DNA from 3 places in the Gordonia sp. UBA7860 genome. Region 1 is predicted to be linked to each of the others. Evidence: predicted binding sites of a transcription regulator. Region 1 holds the regulator's gene; each other region holds the start of a gene.
What was found. Region 1 encodes LexA, which represses DNA repair genes until DNA is damaged. Its sites were predicted from a motif close to CGAACANNTGTTCG; they were not measured.
Positions count from the first base shown of each region.

Region 2: a site for LexA is predicted at 2,226-2,239, ahead of B3T59_RS20450 (HNH endonuclease signature motif containing protein). Genes of this name have one in related genera too.
Region 3: a site for LexA is predicted at 3,922-3,935, ahead of B3T59_RS05830 (HNH endonuclease signature motif containing protein). Genes of this name have one in related genera too.

Region 1 covers NZ_DLSO01000165.1:289-7,285, forward strand. Annotated here, with positions in the region: partial or broken gene B3T59_RS20295 (DUF3418 domain-containing protein) at 1-407, shown strand, start outside; gene nrdR (transcriptional regulator NrdR) at 381-929, opposite strand; gene B3T59_RS20305 (LysM peptidoglycan-binding domain-containing protein) at 1,074-1,514, opposite strand; gene lexA (transcriptional repressor LexA) at 1,925-2,665, shown strand; gene ptsP (phosphoenolpyruvate--protein phosphotransferase) at 2,711-4,426, opposite strand; gene B3T59_RS20320 (DeoR/GlpR family DNA-binding transcription regulator) at 4,697-5,467, shown strand; gene B3T59_RS20325 (1-phosphofructokinase family hexose kinase) at 5,464-6,429, shown strand; gene B3T59_RS20330 (PTS fructose transporter subunit IIABC) at 6,530-6,997, shown strand, end outside.
Region 2 covers NZ_DLSO01000167.1:15,779-22,775, forward strand. Annotated here, with positions in the region: gene B3T59_RS20450 (HNH endonuclease signature motif containing protein) at 253-2,196, opposite strand; gene hisD (histidinol dehydrogenase) at 2,420-3,757, shown strand; gene B3T59_RS20460 (histidinol-phosphate transaminase) at 3,754-4,914, shown strand; gene hisB (imidazoleglycerol-phosphate dehydratase HisB) at 4,911-5,534, shown strand; gene hisH (imidazole glycerol phosphate synthase subunit HisH) at 5,531-6,172, shown strand; gene B3T59_RS20475 (hypothetical protein) at 6,169-6,435, shown strand; gene priA (bifunctional 1-(5-phosphoribosyl)-5-((5-phosphoribosylamino)methylideneamino)imidazole-4-carboxamide isomerase/phosphoribosylanthranilate isomerase PriA) at 6,538-6,997, shown strand, end outside.
Region 3 covers NZ_DLSO01000042.1:1,810-8,806, forward strand. Annotated here, with positions in the region: gene B3T59_RS05820 (nucleoside hydrolase) at 1-790, opposite strand, end outside; gene B3T59_RS05825 (mechanosensitive ion channel family protein) at 836-1,777, shown strand; gene B3T59_RS05830 (HNH endonuclease signature motif containing protein) at 1,956-3,893, opposite strand; gene B3T59_RS05835 (ArsR/SmtB family transcription factor) at 4,206-4,640, shown strand; gene B3T59_RS05840 (SRPBCC family protein) at 4,637-5,188, shown strand; tRNA gene B3T59_RS05845 (tRNA-Leu) at 5,709-5,794, opposite strand; gene B3T59_RS05850 (M20/M25/M40 family metallo-hydrolase) at 5,893-6,997, shown strand, end outside.

The DNA of each region.
Region 1 (6,997 bases):
GCGAGGTGGCTCCCCTACGTGCCGAGATCGACCGCCATTCGGGTCAAACCGCATGCGACGACGTCGCCGAACAGTTCAACAACCTGGTCTTCGACGGATTCGTCCTGGCCACGGCACGCGAACACCTGCAGCACGTTCCGCGATACCTGACCGCCGCACGGCAGCGTCTCGAGCAACTCCCTGCCGCGGCCCTTCGCGACCGCGATGGAATGGCCGCCATCGACAGAGTCACCGAGCGGTGGAACCAGCGCCTGACACAGCTCCCCGAATCGCGCCGAGACGCCGTCAGCGAGGAAGCGCAGTGGATTGTCGAGGAACTTCGGGTCAGCCTCTTCGCCCAGAAGCTCGGGACCGCCTATCCCATTTCGGAGAAACGCGCGCTACGAGCTCTTGACCGACTCGGTTGACACCGGACGCGGTGGAGTCGTCGCTGAGTCGACGGCGGGCGGGGTGTCGAGGTCGTCTGCGCCTTCGTGGGAACCGGTGAGGTTGCCCTGGAGGTCGTCGATCTCGCGTTGAAAGTCTTCGAGCGAATCGAACGAGCGATAGACCGAGGCGAAACGTAGATATGCCACCTCGTCGAGGTCGCGCAGCGGGCCGAGAATGGCCAGACCGACCTCGTTGCTGGGGATCTCAGCCGAACCCGACGACCTGACAGCGTCTTCGACCTGCTGAGCCAACTGTGCGAGATCGTCTTCGTTCACGTGACGTCCCTGGCATGCGCGGCGCACCCCGCGCATCACCTTTTCTCTGCTGAACGGCTCGGTCACTCCGTTTCGCTTCACGACTGCCAAAACAGCACTCTCGACCGTGGAGAAACGTCGCCCACATTCGCTGCACGCGCGACGTCGGCGGATTGCCTGCCCCTCATCGGCGACACGCGAATCGACGACCTTGGTGTCTTCGTTCTTGCAAAACGGGCAGCGCATGTAGTCCTCGTGCGAATCTCGGGACGCAGCGGCTCCGTCGGTCTGGCGTGGTCCGATCGTCTGACGACCGGCGGAAGCGAAACCGCAGCGGTGACCGTGTCGGTTTCCGACTGGACCCTGTGACATCGAGAATACCGCCAGCGCTCAGCGGTACGCGGGTGTGACAAGCGGTTGGCCAACGCGCAGCCCGCTCGACGGCAGATCGTTGAGGTCGATGATCTCGTCGATGACGGTTTGACGCGGCATATCGGGCGCGACCCGCGCCGCGATCGAGCTCAGCGATTCGCCGGAACGCACATGGACCACCTGCGTAGAGGTCGAAGCCGGCATATTCGCCCGCTGGTAGTCGGCACCGATGGTCCCGACCACCCACACGGTCAGTGCCAAACCGATTCCCGCGAGCACCGCCAATATCGCAGCCCGTCGTCGACGGGCCGCCACCAGCTCGCCGACGCCACCGGCGCATCGCGTGCCTGCGGGACGCGTAGAGGTGCCGTGATCGAACGTGATCCGATGTCGACGCTGCGGCGAGACGTCTGCGCCGGCTGCCCGTCGGACCTCACTTGTTCGAACACGTCCCGCCACACGCAGCTCTTCGCTACGGACGGCATTCGACGGCGCGCGTCCACTGACCACCGTGGCGCGGTGAACCCGGGAACGAGGCGTTTGTGCAGGTCGAGGGGGTGCAGATCGGGCGGTCGGCGGTGTTGCCACGGATGCACTCGACGTGCTGGGAACCGAGCGGGTCACCGGGTTTGTCATCAGGCTGGTCATCGCTACCTCCAATGGTCGATCAAGCGTTCGATGAACTGATGTTCGAGTTCTACCAGAGGGGTCCGACAAAGTCCTGCGACACGTCGAACAAATGTTTGATGTTGTCCGTGGCCTCCGCTACTGTCGGCGCCAGACGATGGAAGAAAGACGCACCCACCCCGCTTCACAACAGCAGCCAGTTCACAACAGCAGCCGCTTCAAGATCAGGAAGGACGGAACCGATGACAGAGAAGTCACGACGCAGCCCGTCGTCGCCCAAGGGCAACGGTCGCAGCGTCGAAGGAAAGAAGAGCGAAGGCGGCGAGGAGGCACCGATCCATCCGGCCGTCGCCGAGGCCACACTCACCGGTCGCCAGCGTGACGTCCTCGATGTGATCCGAAAGTCGGTACGCGAGCGTGGATATCCGCCGAGCATTCGAGAGATCGGCGACGCCGTCGGCCTCACGTCCACCTCATCGGTCGCTCACCAGTTGCGCACCCTCGAGCGCAAGGGCCTGCTGAAACGGGACGCCAACCGTCCGCGAGCGGTCAACGTCTCCGAGGCTCCCGACGCACCGCACTCCGATGCCATCAACGGAGATCTCCCGACGCCCACGTTCGTTCCGGTACTCGGCCGTATCGCGGCGGGCGGTCCGATTCTCGCGGAGGAGGCGGTCGAAGACGTCTTCCCGCTCCCGCGTGAGCTCGTCGGTGAGGGCTCGTTGTTCCTGCTCCGCGTCGTCGGCGAATCGATGATCGACGCCGCGATCTGCGACGGCGACTGGGTCGTCGTACGTCAGCAGAACGTCGCCGACAACGGCGACATCGTCGCAGCGATGATCGACGGCGAGGCGACGGTGAAGACCTTCAAACGCAAAGACGGCCACGTCTGGCTGATGCCGCACAACCCGCTCTTCGATCCGATCCCCGGAGACGACGCCGCCATCCTCGGCAAGGTCGTGACGGTCATGCGTCGGGTGTGATGCACTGAACCTGGCCCCGCAGGTCACTGACCAGCGGGGCCTGTATCAGTGGTCGAGTTTTTCGGCAGCGGCACGTCGGGCGAGTGCCGGACTCGAGGTGGCAAGCGCGGCAGCTGCCGCGGTCCGGCACTGCTCCATGGTTACCGTCGACAGCTTCGCCCCGACTGCTGCTGTCGCGGCCGGAGCCGCCGACAGCGAGGTGACTCCCAGTCCGACGAGCACACACGCGAGCGACGGGTCGGCCGCGGCCTCACCACAGACGCCGACGGGCTTGCCCTGCTGGGCGCCGGCCGTCGCGACCTGAGAGATGAGTGCGAGCACCGCGGGTTGCCACGGGTCGGTCAGTTCGGCGAGTTCTGCCGACATCCGGTCGGCCGCCATCGTGTACTGCGTGAGGTCGTTGGTTCCGATCGACACGAAGTCGACCTCAGCCAGAATCGCCGGCGCCAGGATCGCCGCAGCCGGGATCTCGATCATCACTCCAGCCGTCAGACCACGCTGACGGACGAGATCGGCGAACTGTGCGGCCTCCGCGGCCGTGGCGATCATCGGTGCCATGACCCACGGCGTCGTACCGGATTCTTCTGCCGCGCGCGCGATCGCGTCGAGCTGAGTTCGCACGATTTCGGGGTGGTCATCGCCGATTCGGTTACCGCGTACGCCGAGTGCGGGGTTCGCCTCGTCCGGGTGCTCGATGAAGGCCAGCGGCTTGTCCGAACCGGCGTCGAGCGTTCTGATGACGACTTTCTGGCCCGCGAACGCTTCGAACACGTCGCGGTACAGACGCGTCTGTTCGTCGACATCGGGTTCATCTGCCCTGTCGAGAAATGCCAACTCGGTGCGGAACAGCCCGATCCCCTCGACCGGCGCATCGGCAGCGCGACGCGCCGACGCACCATCGGCGACATTCGCCAGGATGGCGACGTCGGTGCCGTCGGCAGTTCGGCCAGGACCACGCCACGCAGCGACAAGCGCTGCCTCCGCAACGCTGCGCTCGACGAGTTCGCGTGCCTCGGACTCCTCCGGCTCAACGGTGATCGACCCCGCACCGCCGTCGAGCAAAACCATTGTGCCGCTGGTGATCTCACTCAATCGCGCCACGGCGACCACGCACGGGATGCCCAATTGTCGCGCGATGATGGCGGTATGACTGGTCGGTCCGCCGAGACGCGTTGCCAGCCCGACGATCACCGCGGGATCGAGCCCGGCGGTATCCGCCGGAGCGAGGTCGTCCGCGAAGAGGATCGACGGTTGGCTCGGCGTCGGAATTCCCGGCTCCGGCCGACCGAGCAACTCGGCGACCACCCGGTCACGAACGTCGTTGAGGTCGGTGATCCGCTCTGCCATCAACCCGCCGAGTTTGGCGAACATCTCGGAGAACTGCGCCGTTGCGGCGACCGCGGCGGCAGGTGCCGGCACCCCCTTCGCGACACGGGACTTTGCCGCACCGATCCATCCCCGATCCTCGGCCAACCCGGCGGTCGCGGCGAGAACCTCGGCCGCAGCTCCCGACGCGTGCGATGCGCGATCACGCAGTCTGCCCGCGACGACTGCCGCGGCGGCGACGAGGCGTTCCGACTCCGCGTCGCGCTCGTCGTCGGCGATGACGCGATCGGTGCCGAGTGACGTCTCGTCGTACTCGACGCGCTTACCCGGCCACAACACCGGCCCGTAGGCAAACCCCGCGACGACGGGTGTTCCTGTCAACCCTCCCTGACCGTTCATGGTGACCCGATTCTCCGTTACCAGGTGATTCTCCATTGCGTCTGCTGCCTTCCGGGTCGATCGGCCGGGTGCGGTGATCTGTGAGGAATACCCGGCGTCGTGAATTTCTGTGATCAAAGTTACTCGCAACGCTTGACTTGTCAACACATACGGGCGTAAACACAGATATATCAACATTGAATCCCACACAGAACCAATCACGCGGTGATCCACAAAACACAGATCCACCAGCAGCCAGATCCACAGAACACAGACCCACAGATGGTTCGCCGAAAGGTTGGCCACACCACAGATCGGAGACGACAGGTGTACGCCGAAGAGCGACAGCGAGCAATAGCCGATCAGGTGCGCGCGCACGGTCGCGCATCCGTGACCGCTCTCGCCGACAGGTTCGACGTGACGAGCGAAACCGTGCGCCGCGACCTCGCGGTGCTCGAGCGCAGCGGTAGCGTGCAGCGCGTCCACGGCGGAGCCGTCAAGGCCGGGACGGTCGAGGTGGTCAACGAGCTCGGACTCGCCCAACGCGAGTCCTCGCAGACCGCAGAGAAGGCAGCGATCGCCCGAGCTGCGATCCGGTTTCTGCCCTCGGACGGTGGATCGGTCATCTTCGATGCCGGAACCACCACCTACCAGGCCGCCAAGCTGCTGCCCGCCGATCGCAGGCTCACGGTGATCTCGACGAGTCTCCAACTCGGGCAGGCCCTCACCGCACACGAACGGGCCACCCTGCTCATGGTCGGTGGTCGGGTCCGTGGGCTCACGCAGGCCGCAGTCGGAGCCGAGACCGTCGCAGCGCTCGGAAAGATGCGGGCATCTGTTGCCTTCCTCGGCACCAACGGGATCAGTGAGGGCCACGGCCTGTCCACCCCCGACGCCGAGGAGGCCTCGGTCAAGTCGGCCATCGTGGCTGCCGCGCAGCGCGTCGTGGTGCTGGCCGACTCGTCGAAGATGGGCCGCGAGGACTTCAGCTCGTTCGCTCCGCTCGACGAGGTGGACGTCCTGATCACCGACGACGGAATCGACCCCGAGTTCTCGGCGGCGCTCTCGGCACACGGCATCGAGGTCGTGATCGCATGATCCTCACAGTCACAGCCAACCCGAGTCTCGACCGCACCCTGGAGATCGCAGGACCGTTGATGCGGGGCGAGGTGCAACGCAGTACCTCCACCCGGGTCGAGCCGGGCGGCAAGGGCGTCAACGTGTCCCGCGTCGTCGCGGAAGCCGGCATCCCCACCGTCGCGGTACTGCCCGCCCACGCCGACGACCCGTTGCTCACGGCGCTCGACGCCGTCGCACTGCCGTACCGCACGGTCGACATCGACGGTCAGATCCGAACCAACATCACGGTGGCCGAGAACGACGGGACGACCACGAAGATCAATGCGCCCGGTCACACCCTCACGCCTTCCGAACTCGACGAACTGACAGCGCTCGTACTCCGGGGCGCCGAGGACGCGTCGTGGGTGGCACTGTGTGGCTCGCTTCCGCCGGGAGTTCCCGACAACTGGTATCGCCGCATCTCCGACCGCCTCGTCGACAGCGGACGCCGCGTGGCGATCGACACGTCGGGCGCACCCCTGGGCGCGGCGATGTCGGGGCCCGTCGACCTGATCAAACCCAACGACGAAGAACTCGCCGAGGTCAGTGGCATCGACCCTGCCGAACTGACCGCTGCCATCGCCTCGCGCGACTACCTGCCGGTCGTGGCGGCATCGCGCACGCTGATCGCCACCACGCAGGGAGCGGTACTCGCGACCCTCGGTGCGGCGGGTGCGGTACTCACGACGGCTGAGGGTAGTTGGCTGGCCACTCCGCCGCCGATCGTGCCGCGCAGCACCGTCGGAGCAGGTGATGCGTCGCTGGCCGGATACCTCATCGCGTACACGGCAGGCGCCTCCGAACCCGATCGTCTGCGCACTGCAGTCGCCTACGGCTCGGCGGCCGCCGGACTGGCAGGGACGCAGCCACCCCTTCCGGCACAGGTCGACGTCGACTCGGTCGATGTCGTCGAACTCTCAGGAGCCGCCCCGATCACGTGACCCCACAGCCTCCAGTTCCTGTACGCGAATCGCCACCAAGCTCACCGACCACAACCGGAACACTCGCTCTCCGGATTACACAGAAATCGAAGGAAGACCCATGTCCGACAACATCATCACCGCAGCGACGGTGCATCTCGATGTCGATGCAGGCAGTGATCCCGCCGCCGTCATCACCTATCTCGCCGAGAATCTCGGCGAGGCGGGGCGAACGACCGATCCGTCCGAACTGAGCCGCGCCGCACTGGCCCGCGAGGCGAAGTCGGCAACCGGTCTGCCCGGTGGGATCGCGATTCCTCACGCACGCGCCGCGTCGGTCACCACCGCCAGCCTTGCCTTTGCGCGGCTGTCGAACAAGGTCGACTTCGGCGCACCCGACGGCCCGGCCGACCTGGTGTTCCTCATCGCGGCACCCGAAGGCGCTGCCGCCGACCACATGAAGCTGCTGAGCTCGCTCGCGCGAGCACTCGTGCGTCCCGACTTCGTCGCCGCCCTCCGCGAGGCGCCGAGCGACGAACGCGTCGTCGAACTCGTGGATGAAGCCATCAACCCTGCCCCGGCAGGCTCT
Region 2 (6,997 bases), on a different contig from region 1:
CATGATTCATGATTCGACTTGGCGTATCGGGGGCGCCGGCGAGGGTGCGGAGGATCTTGGAGAGGGCAGCCGTGCACGATCTGGCGCCGTGGTCTGCCGGGGCCGCATGTCTGCGCACTCCGGTTCGCGCCTGTCCCTCGAGCAACCACGTCTGCCCCGCCACCGGGTGCGGTGGCGGGGTGTAGACGGGTTGCGGCACAACCGGATTCGACGGTTCGCCGGGTCGGCGCGTTGTACTGGGTGGCGCGACGGTCAGGCGGCGTCGGCCAGCGGTGGGCCGAGGCTGTCTGGCGGGTCGACGCCGCCGAGCCGGTTGGGGCCGTCTGGTGGGGCTGGACCTGTTGGCGCTTCCGGGTCTGTGGGCGGCTCGGGGTCGAGCTCGAGCGGCCTGGTGAGGTTCCATCGGATGTCGACCCGCCTGCTGAGGCGAGGAGTATCAGTGGAAGGCATCCCATCCGCCAGCGCGAGCTCGACGCCGGTGAGCGTCTGACGTGCCACCTGCCTGCTCGGCGGGTCCGGCACCGAGGACGGCGCCACCATCCAGGCACCCACTGCGTCCGCGACCACCATCTGGTCGCTGGCCGTGTCTGTGGCGTTGTCGGCGCCCGCCCTGCCCGATGCTCGCGCACCGATCTCGGTAACCGTCGCGTCTGTGCCTGACCCGGTGGCGCGTGCCGCGGCTGCGGCTTGGTTGCTGGTGTGTTCGGCGGTGAGGTAGTCGCGGAAGTCGGCTGTGACGTCGGCGATGCGGTTGATGCGTTCGGGATTCTCCGGCATACCCGGCTTGGCGTTGAGTCGCCACGCAACACGGCCGGTATCAGGTCCTTCGGTGATCATGCGTGTGGTGAACTGCCCGGGTTTTGTGCCGACTCTGCGGTTGTGCACATCGCACGCCGGGACGAGTTGGTCGATGTCGGTGAGTCCACCGTCGGCCCAGTCTTTGGCGGCGTGATGCATCTGCACCCGTGAGGCGGGCTGGTTGCAGCCCGGTGCCGAGCACATCTTCCCACCCGCCGAAGCGAAGGAGGCGAGTCGTTGTCCCAACGACGCGATCCGCTTCGACCGACCCAAATACAACGGGATGCTGGTGTGGTCACCGAACACCGCCAAATACTGGCTGGCACCGGCGGTGGCGGCCATCTCGATCACGTCGTGGATTGGGAGGAGTGTTCCGGATGTGGTTTGTGCGATCCCTGCTTGTGCTTCCAACTCGTGCAGGCTGGTGGTGACGATCACCTGGATCGGTAATCCCCGGTGGGTGTTGCCCAACATCCCTGATTCGAGTACTTGCCCGAGGAGGGCGGAGAACGCGTCGTGATTGCGTTGGGCGGGTGAGCGTTGATCCCGCAGCGCAGCCGCCGCGACCTGCTCCGCGTTGGCGGTGGTGATCGGACCCACGGGTGAGTCCGGGTCGTCGGGGTTGTTCATGCCGGGTTTTGCCCACGAGTCCAGCACGGTGTCGAGCCGGGCGCGGGCGATCGGATCGAGATCGGCGGTCAACCGCGACATGAGTTGTGCGTTTTGCCGGTTCACCCATAACCGTCGTCGTCGTTTGCGGTCCTTCGGGTTGGTGAGTGTTCCATCCGGATCGAGGTGGGCGAGTAGCCGTGAACCGAGGTTGGTGATTTCGGCGGGGGTGAACTGAACCGCATACCCGGCCATCTGCGCTTCGGCGGCAGCTTTCGTCTCCGCCGACACCTCACCAGGGATGGCCTCCAACACTTCGAGTACCGCGCGGACGTGTGCGCCGGCGACGCGTCCTTCCACGACGTAGCCGGCCAGGGTGGGACAGGAGGGTGGGAGGCGGTCACCGCAGATGGTGGCGAACGATCCGGTCGCCGCGATCACTCGATACCGGGCGGCCGGATCACCAATATGCAGACGCTGCCCCATGAAGTTGCGAATGTCGCGGAAACCCAACGAGTGCGGCAGATCCCGGTCAGAAGCCTCCACGATCAAACGGTCCGTGACCGCACCGGCCGTGCGCAACGCCAGCCGTTCGGCCTCAACAGTGGCTTCCACGAGCACGTCGTCGGATACCAACGACACATCCACCGTCGCCAACTCATCCAACACCGCAGCCAGGCGTGACAGTTTATCCGCCACCACCGCATCCGCAGACCCCACCGCCGCCGTGGCCAAAGCCGAAGGCGCACGGCCGTTTCCGCCGTCGCTGCTGTTGCGTTTGCTGTTCACGTGCCGCCACCCCCGCCCCAACGTCGTGTCGAATATGTGTTCTACACTACCCGACAATACGGGCACCGTCGAGGAAAACTCGAAAGAAGTTTCGACACCTCTTGATCGGGTCTTCCCGGTCGCACTGCTTCGCTCCTGCCGTACTGCCGACGGACCGCATTCGGAAACCAGTGGTGCCGCCACATATCCTGGACACATCAACCCGACCGATCAGGAGACACCCATGCTCGCCCGAACCGACCTGCGCGGTAGCTCGCCGACGCTCGCTGAGCTGCGTCGCGCGTTGCCCCGTGGGGGCACCGACGTCAATGCCGTGCTGGATACGGTGACGCCGGTGGTGCATGCGATCGCCGACCGCGGCGTCGAGGCAGCACTCGAGTATGGCGAGAAGTTCGATGGCGTGCGTCCGTCGAGTGTTCGGGTTCCTGCCGATGTAATCGCCGATGCGCTGGCGAAACTCGATCCGACTGTCGCCGATGCACTGCGTGAGTCGATCACCCGCGCCCGGCTCGTTCACGCCGATCAGCGTCGTACGACGTCGCGTACACAGGTCGTCGACGGGGGAGCCGTCAGCGAAAAGTGGATTCCCGTCAGGCGTGTCGGCCTGTACGTTCCCGGTGGTAATGCCGTCTATCCGTCGTCGGTCATCATGAATGTCGTCCCCGCGCAGGAGGCGGGCGTCGGATCGCTCGTGGTTGCGTCACCTCCGCAGAAGGACTTCGGTGGTTGGCCGCACCCGACCATCCTCGCGGCATGCGCACTTCTCGGCGTCGACGAGGTCTGGGCCGTCGGTGGTGCGCAGGGCGTCGCGCTCCTTACTTACGGCGGTACGGATACCGACGGTGCGGTCCTCGATCCGGTCGACCTCATCACCGGTCCCGGCAACATCTACGTCACGGCAGCCAAGCGACTGTGTCGCGGACTCGTCGGCATCGATGCCGAGGCCGGACCCACTGAGATCGCCATCCTCGCCGACGATTCGGCTAATCCGTCCTTCGTCGCCGCCGACCTCATCAGCCAGGCCGAGCACGACGTTCTCGCGGCGTCGGTGCTCGTGACCGACAGCGTTGCCCTAGCCGACGCCGTCGACGCAGAACTCGACCGCCAGGTCGCCGAGACCAAACACCGTGAGCGAGTCACCACGGCGCTGAGCGGCAAGCAGTCGGGCGTCGTGCTCGTCGACGATGTCGAGGCCGGTCTTGCCGTGGTCGACGCCTACGCGGCCGAGCACCTCGAGATCCAGACGCGCGACGCCGCGCAGGTCGCCGATCGCGTGCATAACGCCGGCGCGATCTTCGTCGGCGACTTCGCGCCGGTCAGTCTCGGGGACTACTGCGCAGGATCGAATCACGTTCTGCCGACATCGGGTTCGGCCCGGTTCGCGTCGGGACTGTCGGTGCAGACCTTCCTGCGTGGCGTGCATGTCATCGACTACGACGAGGCGGCGCTGCGCGACGTCTCCGACCAGGTGGTCACCTTGGCGCAGGCCGAAGACCTTCCGGCACATGGCGATGCGATCACACGCAGGTTCTCGGGGGCTGTTGCCGGGGCCGCCAAGTGACGCCCGCCGCCACCGGAGCCCAGATTCCCGGCGCTCAAGTACCCGGAGCCCAGATCACCGTCGACGATCTCCCGCTCCGCGACAATCTGCGCGGTAAAAGCGCTTATGGCGCACCGCAATTGAAGGTGCCTGTCGTTCTCAACACCAACGAGAACCCGCACCCGCCATCGCCGGAACTGATCGCCGACGTCGCCGAATCGGCCGGCGCCGCAGCGGCAGAACTGCACCGTTACCCAGACCGTGACGCCGTCGCGCTGCGTAGCGACCTCGCCGCCTACCTGAGCGCAGCCACCGGAACCCACCTCGGCGTCGAAAATGTCTGGGCGGCAAACGGTTCCAACGAAATCCTGCAGCAGCTCCTGCAGGCTTTCGGTGGCCCTGGTCGTGCGGCGTTGGGCTTCGTGCCCAGCTACTCGATGCATCCGATCATCTCGGACGGCACCGACACCACCTGGCTCGAGGCCAAGCGCAGCTCCGACTTCTCTCTCGACATCGACTACGCGGTCGGCGAGATCTCCGCACGACGCCCCGACATTGTCTTCGTGACCTCTCCCAACAACCCGACGGGAGCGTCGATCTCGAACGACGGGCTCCGGGCCATCGTCGACGTCGCGCCCGGGATCGTGATCGTCGACGAGGCGTACGCGGAGTTCTCCGAGCAGCGCAGCGCTGTCGAGTTGATCGACGAGTTCCCGACGAAGGTCGTCGTCAGCCGCACGATGAGCAAGGCGTTCGCCTTCGCGGGCGGTCGGCTCGGGTACCTCGCGTCGTCGCCGGCAATCGTCGACGCCCTGCAGCTGGTACGGCTGCCGTATCACCTGTCGGTGCTCACGCAGGCCGCTGCGCGAGCGGCGTTGCGCCATGCCGACGAGACGCTTGGCGGAGTCGCGAAGATCATCGCCGAGCGCAAACGCGTCGTCGCCGACCTCGAGAAGGCCGGATTCGACGTCGTCGACTCCGACGCCAACTTCGTGCTGTTCGGCCGCTTCGCCGACGCTCCGGCATCGTGGCAGCGATACCTCGACAACGGCGTGTTGATCCGCGACGTCGGAATTCCCGCGCATTTGCGTGTCACGATCGGATTGGCTGACGAGAACGATGCGTTCCTCGACGTCAGCAGAAAGCTCGCCACCACAGATCTGGAGAAGTCACAGTGACCACCCCGGCACCGCGTATCGCACGCGTCGAGCGGACGACCAAGGAGTCGTCGATCGTCGTCGAACTCAACCTCGACGGCACCGGCGTGACGGCGATCTCGACGGGCATCCCGTTCTTCGACCACATGTTGACCGCTTTCGGCGCTCACGGCAGCTTTGACCTCACCGTTGAGGCGAAGGGCGACGTCGAGGTCGAGGGGCACCACACCATCGAAGACACCGCGATCGTGCTCGGTCAGGCACTTGGTCAGGCACTTGGCGACAAGAAGGGCATTCGCCGCTTCGGCGACTCGTACATCCCGATGGACGAGACGCTCGCGCACGCCGTCGTCGACGTGTCGGGCCGACCGTACTGCGTCCACACGGGCGAACCCGAGCACATGTTGACCGCGGTCATCGGCGGATACCCCGGCGTGGCCTACTCGACGGTGATCAACCGGCACGTCTTCGAGTCCATCGCGCTGAACGCACGTATCGCGCTGCATGTGCGTGTGCTCTACGGCCGCGACCAGCATCACATCACCGAGGCCGAGTTCAAGGCGGTCGCACGCGCGCTTCGTGCGGCGACCGAGGCCGACCCGAGAGTCAGTGGAGTGCCATCCACCAAGGGCGCTCTATGAGTACGACGAACATCGTCGTCCTCGACTACGGCTCGGGCAATCTGCGCTCGGCCCAGCGCGCACTGGAGCGCACGGGCGCCGACGTCACCGTGACCAGCGACTTCACCGCAGCGCTGGAAGCCGACGGATTGGTCGTGCCAGGTGTCGGTGCGTTCGCGGCCTGCATGGACGGGTTGCGCGCGGTCCACGGCGACCGGATCATCGGACGACGCCTCGCGGGTGGACGCCCGGTGCTCGGCATCTGTGTCGGCATGCAGATCCTGTTCGAGCGCGGCGTCGAATTCGGTGTGGAAGCCGACGGCTGCGGAGAGTGGCCGGGAACGGTCTCGCGGCTCGACGCTCCCGTGCTGCCGCACATGGGCTGGAACACCGTCGAGGCTCCGACGGACTCGACGCTGTTCAACGGAATCGACCCGGGCACCCGCTTCTACTTCGTGCACTCGTACGCGGCGCAGACATGGGAAATGGACAACGTCGGATCGCCACTGGCCGCACCGGCCCTGACGTGGGCCGAACACGGCAGCCGTTTTCTCGCGGCGGTCGAGAACGGCGCGTTGAGCGCCACACAGTTCCACCCCGAGAAGTCGGGCGACGCGGGAGCAGAATTGCTGCGTAACTGGGTCGGGAGCATCGCATGAGCGCGTCCGACGGTGCGCCCGAGCGCCCACACTTCTCCTACGGGCGGTTCGTGACATTCGTCTTGGGTTCCGGAGTGCTCGTGCTGGTGATCGGCATTCCGATCATCCTTGCGCTGGCACACTGGTCACCGGTGGCAGGTTTGTTCGCAGCCCTGCTCGTGGTGCTCGCGATGATCGGGACGATCGGCTGGATGTCGCGACGGATCATCGGCAACTACGAGCGCAGGGTTCGCGCCCTCGACGAGGAAAACCCCGGCCCCTGACCGGCGCGCGACCGCGATCACCCACCGAACACTCCGAGATCACCAGCCCGTACGAGACGAACAGACCCGTACGAGAACAACAGACAGGAAAGACTTCACGTCATGGGGAAGACCCTCGAACTCCTACCAGCCGTCGACGTTGCCGATGGACAGGCCGTTCGGCTCGTCCGCGGTGCGGCGGGCACCGAAACCGCTTACGGCTCGCCCCGCGATGCCGCGCTGGCATGGCAACGCGACGGTGCCGAGTGGATTCACCTCGTCGACCTCGACGCCGCGTTCGGTCGGGGCAACAACCGCGAACTACTCGCCGGTGTGGTGGGCGAACTCGACGTGAAGGTCGAGTTGTCCGGTGGCATCCGCGACGACGAGTCCCTCGAAGCCGCACTGGCGACGGGCTGTACCCGCGTGAACCTCGGTACCGCTGCGCTCGAGAACCCCGAGTGGTGCAGGCGCGCGATCGCCACCTACGGCGACCGTATCGCCGTGGGACTCGACGTCGTCGCAGACGGTGATTCGTATCGACTGCGTGGTCGGGGATGGGTCACCGACGGCGGTGATCTGT
Region 3 (6,997 bases), on a different contig from region 1:
GAGCGAGGTAGCCCTCGTCGTGGGCTTCGTGGAACTCCAGGTAGAAACGCATCGCGTCGACGAGGTGACGCACGACCGCATTGTCGGCAACCGATCGGATGCCGGCTTCGTCTGTCGGATCGAGATACTCGACGGGACTGCTGCCTGCCGCGGCCGCGAGGCGAACCAGATGATCGGGGAGAAGTGCGACGGTCTCGGTGAGATCGAGAGGACAGACGATCGGGGCGGGCGCACCGTCGACGCCGAACGCGGCGAAGACCTCGGCGGCGGCCTCCGGGTCGACGGCGATGTTCCACTCGGCGACAGGCGTGGTGTTGCCGTGGACATGAAACGCGCCACCCATGATGACCAGCCGACGCAGTCGTCGTGGCAGGCTCGGGTCGCGTCGTATCGCGGTGGCAAGCGACGTGAGTGGTCCGGTGACCAGCCCGACCAATTCTCCGTCGTGTGCCTGAGCGGCGTCGAGCCAGGCGTCTGCTGCGTCCGTGTCGGCGACGACGAGATCGGATGTGGGCAACTCTGCGTATCCGACGCCCAGCGGTCCGTGTGTGTCCTCGGTGGTCATCAGTGGTGCGACGAGCGGACCGTCGGGTCCGCGATGTACCGGAATCTCGCCTCGCTCGCACAGCGACAACCAGGCCAGGTTGTTGGCGGCGACCACGTCGACCGGGACGTTGCCCGCGGTACTCGCGATCCCCACGATGTCGACATCGGTGCGGGCAAGTAGGTACAGCAGTGCGACCGAATCGTCGATACCGGTGTCGCAGTCGAAGAACAGTCGCTGGGTCACGACACAATTCTGATGGATTCACGACGGATACGTACGGTCGGGTTCATGGCAACGTACACAACGGCTTTCGAATGGACGGAGACAAATCGGGAATGGCTGATCGAGAACCCGATCAGGATCGTGGGGTACGTGATCGTTGCGCTGGTGGTGCGGTTCGTATGTAACCGGCTCATCGACCGCGTCACACGGCGTCCACCAGGGGAGAGGGCCGAACGCGGAGGGAAGGGTTCGACGCCGCTGCTGCTGCGCCACCTGCGTGACCGCGCACCTTCTGGAGCCAGCAGGGCAGTGATCAACCAGCGACGCTCGCAACGGGCCCGCACCATCGGTTCGGTGTTGAAGTCGGTTGTGTCGATCGTGCTTCTCACCTGGGCGGCGCTGGCGATACTGTCCGTTCTGGGTGTGAATATCGCGCCGTTCATCGCCTCCGCAGGTGTGATCGGCCTCGCCATTGGATTCGGCGCTCAGAATCTCGTGCGCGACTTCGTGACGGGGATTTTCATGCTGCTCGAGGATCAGTACGGGGTCGGTGACGTTGTCGATCTCGGCGAGGCCGTGGGGGAGGTCGAATCGGTCGGTCTTCGGATCACCACGGTGCGCGACGTCGACGGCACGCTCTGGTTTGTGCGCAACGGGGAGATTGCGCGCGTCGGCAACATGAGCCAGGAGTATGCGGTTGCCCGCGTCGAACTGCCTGTCGCGCTCACCGCGGATGTCGACAGGGCACAGGAAGTGGCACTCACCGCTGCGCACGCCGCAGTGGAGTCGGATGCGCTCTCCGAGCATGTGACCGGCGAACCCGACATGCTCGGCGTGCAGGAACTCTCTGCCGATCAACTGATCCTGCGAATGACGGTCACCACAAAGCCCAACTCGCAGTGGAAAGTTCAGCGGACACTGCGCCGCGAGATCCTGCGGGCCTACGACGAGCATGGAATCGAATTGCCGTATCCGCGGGGCCAATTGCTCACCGCGTCACCGAACTAGCGGCAGCAGGGGCTTGGCACTCGAGGCTGGGCGACCGATCGAGCGACCACGTCTGCCCCGCCACCGGGGTGTGGTGGCGGGGTGTGGACGGGTTGCGGCACAACCTGATTCGACGGCTCGCCCGGCTAGTTGGGCTAGCGTGTCGGCCGGGTTGGCGCGGTGGTCGGGTGACCGTTGGTCAGGCGGCGTCGGCCAGCGGTGGGTCGACTCCTCCTGGTGGGTCGACGTCGTCGAGCCACCAGGGGCTAGCTGGTGGGGCCGGGCCTGTTGGTGCGTCCGGGTCTGTGGACGGGTCGGGGTCGGGTGGATCAGTGAGGTTCCATTGGATGTCGACCCGCCTGTTGAGGCGCGGTGTATCGCCGGAGGGCATCGCGCCCACGAGTGCGAGCTCGACGCGCCCGCTGGGCGGGTCTGCCATCGAGGGCGGCGACACCATCCAGGCACCCACCGCATCCGCCACGATCTTCGCGTCGGCTGTACCCGAGCCCCGCGCGCAGATCTCAGTGTCGGCTGTGTCGGCGACGGTCTCGGTATCGGCTGTGTCCTTTGCGGTCCCGATCCCGGCAGCGGCCGCGCGTGCTGCGGCTGCGGCTTCGTTGCTGATGTGTTCGGCGGTGAGGTAGTCGTGGAAGTCGGCTTTGACGTCGGCGATGCGGTTGATGCGTTCGGGATTCTCCGGCATGCCGGGTTTGGCGTTCAGTCGCCACGCAACGCGTCCGGTATCAGGGCCTTCTGTGATCATGCGGGTGGTGAATTGGCCGGGTTTCGGCCCGACCCGCCGATTGTGCACATCACACGCCGGCACCAACTGGTCGATATCGGTCAAGCCGCCGTCGGCCCAGTCTTTCGCGGCGTGATGCATCTGGACTCTGCTCGCGGGTTGGTTGCAGCCGGGTGCGGAACACATTTTGCCGCCGGGTGAGGCGAAGGAGGCGAGTCGTTGCCCCAGCGTGGCGATCCGCTTCGACCGACCCAAATACAGCGGGATGCTGGTGTGCTCACCGAACACCGCCAAATACTGACTGGCACCGGCGGAGGCGGCCATCTCGATCACATCGCCGATCGGCAGGAGTGTTCCGGAGGTGGTCTGTGCGATCCCTGCTTGTGCTTCCAACTCGTGCAGGCTGGTGGTGACGATCACCTGGATCGGCAAACCCCGATGCGTATTACCCAACATGCCGGATTCCAACACCTGGCCGAGTAGGGCGGAGAACGCGTCGTGATTGCGTTGGGCGGGTGAGCGTTGATCACGCAGCGCCGCCGCCGCGACCTGTTCGGCGTTCGCGGTGGTGATCGGACCGACAGGTGAGTCGGGGTCGTCGGGGTTGTTCATGCCGGGTTTGGCCCACGAGTCCAACACCGCATCCAGCCGGGCACGGGCGATCGGATCCAAATCAGCAGTCAACCGCGACATGAGTTGTGCGTTTTGCCGGTTCACCCACAAGCGGCGTCGACGTTTGCGGTCTTTCGGGTTGGTCAGCGTCCCATCCGGATCCAGATGCGCCAACAATCGTGAACCCAAATTAGTGATTTCGGCGGGCGTGAACTGGACCGCATACCCGGCCATCTGTGCTTCGGCGGCCGCTTTGGTCTCCGCCGACACCTCACCGGGGATCGCTTCGAGCACTTCCAGTACCGCGCGGACGTGTGCTCCGGCGACGCGTCCTTCCACGACGTAGCCGGCCAACGTCGGACATGCGGGTGGCAGGCGGTCGCCGCAGATTGTGGTGAATGAGCCGGTCGCCGCGATCACCTGATATCGGGCTGCCGGATCGCCAATATGCAGACGTTGTCCCATGAAATTCCGAATATCGCGGAAACCCAACGAGTGGGGCAGATCCCGGTCAGAGGCCTCCACGACCAAGCGATCCGTGACCGCGCCCGCCGTCCGCAACGCCAGGCGTTCGGCCTCGACGGTGGCTTCCACCAGCACGTCATCGGACACCAACGACACATCCACCGTCGCCAACTCATCCAACACCGCAGCAAGCCGTGACAGTTTCTCCGCCACCACCGCATCCGCAGACCCCACCGCCGCAGAGGCCAATACAGACGACCCCAAAGCCGAAGGCACGCCACCGCTTCCGCCGTCGCTGCTGTTGCGTTTGCTGTTCACGTGCCGCCACCCCCGCCCCACGTCGTATCGAATATGTGTTCTATACTACCCGACAATACGGACAACGTCGAGGAATTCTCGAACAATTTTTCGACCTCGTGGACACGCGTTTCGCCGAGTCCCGACCACCCATTTTCGGTCCAGCATTGCGGCGTTGAACACTCGAGGTGTCAAGGATGCTCGTGATCGCCGAAAACGCGACGGCGGCAAGGTTCTCCGTGGCGATGGTTGCCAAAACATGGCAGTCGCCGCTCGCTGCCCCTTCCGCAAAGACACCCTGATAATTGGTAATTAGTCAGTTACCATTTATGAGTGTCCGTCTTCGTCGCAATCGCCGACCCGGTGCGTCGCGGGATCCTGCGGATCCTGGTCGACGGCCCGCAACGAGTCGTCGACATCCAACGGTTGCTCGCCGCCCGTCACCCGATCTCGCGGCCCGCGGTGAGTCGACACTTGCGGGTGCTCGCCGAGGCCGGCCTGGTCGAGGCCGCCACGACGGGCCGGGAACGTCACTACCGACTCGACCCGACACCACTGCTCGAGGTGCGGAAGTTGTTGTCCGACCTCGGATCCGGGGACGCCGCGGACGCTTCCCGCGTGCCGATCGCGGAGTCGGCACTCGACGCCCTGAACACCGAGGTGTACCGAACCCGACGCGAAAGACGCAGGGCCGCAAGCCCAGACAGGTCCAGCCGACACGCTGCCGAACCCGACGTCACATCCCACCAGATACAGGAGCCAGGATGACGAATGCACCCATACCCAGCGGCCGGCACCGCGTCCGCCGAGACGGCGACGTGGTCGAGTTCACCCGTACCTACCGCGCCGCCGTCGACGACGTGTGGGCCGCCGTGACCGAGTCCGATCGGCTCGCCCGCTGGATAGGTTTCTTCGACGGCGACCCCGACGAGGGTCACGTCGCCTTCACGATGAACGCCGAGGGGGAGGAGAACATGACCCCGGTGCGCTACGACATTCGACGCTGCGAGCCGCCACATGTCCTTCAGGTGCACACGACCGACGATGCCGGTACGTGGGATCTGATCCTTGAGCTGGACGAGAACAGTGGCATCACGACGCTGAGGCTCAGTCAGATCGTCCACGATCCGGAGGTGATCGAAAGCACCGGCCCGGGGTGGGAGTACTACCTCGATCGTCTCTCGGCGGTAGTGACCGGAACGGACCCGGCCGACCTCGACTTCGATGACTACTACCCGGCGCAACGGGAGTACTACCTCACGGTGCGGGACCGGGTGAACGCGAGCGCGAACCGGTCACCGGACTCCGGCTACTGACGTCGGCGGTGTCGACGCCCGCCGGTTGAGTAATGACCGGCGGTGCGGCGGGAAGCGGGCGCGAGTCTCTCGCCGATGCCGACCCGAGCGTTGGCGCGAACAATGGTGTCGGAGAACACGATCGAATCGAGAACTTCGGCACCCCGCTCGATGATGACACCCGGGCCCAAGACGCTGCGCCGCACCGTGCCCGCCACCCGCGCACCACTCATGAGCCGACTGGCCCACACGGGGCTGGCGCCCTCTAAGTGCGGCCCTGGCGACGGGGCTGTGGGAACGCCTGCGCGGAGTCCGGCGGCCGTTGTGCCTACGCCACAGGAGTGCACGACGGCGCTGACAGGGAGGCTGCCGACGTGGCGCACTGGTCCGGCCGTGAAGATGCTGTCGCCGTCCGGCCGGGGGATGACTTGAGGATCAGAACTCGCTATCGGCCCGACACGATCCACAGGTTTCCGATCGGGCCGCCCAGCCGCCCAACGAAAAAAATCCCGGAGAGCAATGCTCTCCGGGATTCTCGCGGTGTCCGAGGGGGGACTTGAACCCCCACGCCCGTTAATAGGGCACTAGCACCTCAAGCTAGCGCGTCTGCCATTCCGCCACTCGGACTCGGTGCTTCGGTGTCTCGCGGATTTCTCCGTTCCGCACCGGGCCGGATAACACTAACCGAGGTTGCCCCCGTATCCCAAATCCCGTAGGAGTGAGGGGTGACTTCGGAGCCTGAGAACACCGCCGGGACCATCAAAGCCGTCGACGAAGTGGTCGATATCGTCAGCAAACTGATCCGCTTCGACACCTCCAACACGGGAGAGCCCGAGACGACGAAGGGCGAGGAGGACTGCGCCAAGTGGGTGGCGGGGATGCTCGAAGAGGTGGGGTACACCACTCAGTACGTCGAGTCGGGGCGACCGGGACGCGGAAACGTGTTCGCGCGGCTCGCCGGTCCGCCTGATTCCGACCGTGGTGCGCTCCTGGTGCACGCTCATCTCGACGTCGTGCCCGCAGAGCCTGCCGACTGGAGTGTCCACCCGTTTTCGGGGTCGGTGTCCGACGGCTACATCTGGGGCCGCGGCGCCGTCGACATGAAGGACATGGCGGGGATGGCGCTCGCACTGGCCCGCCAGTTCAAACGCGACGGCACCGTGCCGCCGCGTGAACTGGTCTTCGCCTTTCTTGCCGACGAAGAAGCCGGCGGGACGTGGGGTTCTCACTGGCTGGTGGAGCATCGGCCGGACCTGTTCGAGGGCATCACCGAGGCAGTCGGCGAGGTCGGCGGCTACTCACTGACCGTCGACCGCCCGGACGGCACGCAGCGTCGTCTCTATTTGGTGGAGACGGCCGAGAAGGGGCTCTCGTGGATGCGGCTCACCGCCGAAGCCACTGCGGGCCACGGCTCGTTCCTGCACTCCGACAATGCTGTCACCGAGATCGCCTCCGCGGTCGCGCGAATCGGAAACCACGAATTCCCTCTCGTGATCAGCGATTCGGTGGCCGAGTTCCTGCAGGCGGTGTCCGAGGAGACCGGTTGGGATCTCGGTCCCGACACACCCGACCTCGAGACCGCCCTGTTCAAACTGGGCAGCCTCGCCCGGATCCTCGGTGCCACACTGCGTGACACCGCCAACCCGACCATGCTCAAGGCCGGCTACAAGGCCAACGTCATCCCGCAGAAGGCCGAGGCCGTCGTCGACTGCCGTGTCCTTCCCGGGCGCCAGAAGGCATTCGAGGCTGAGATCGACGAGTTGATCGGCCCCAATGTCCGACGGGAATGGATCACCCACCTCGACTCCTACGAGACGACCTTCGACGGCA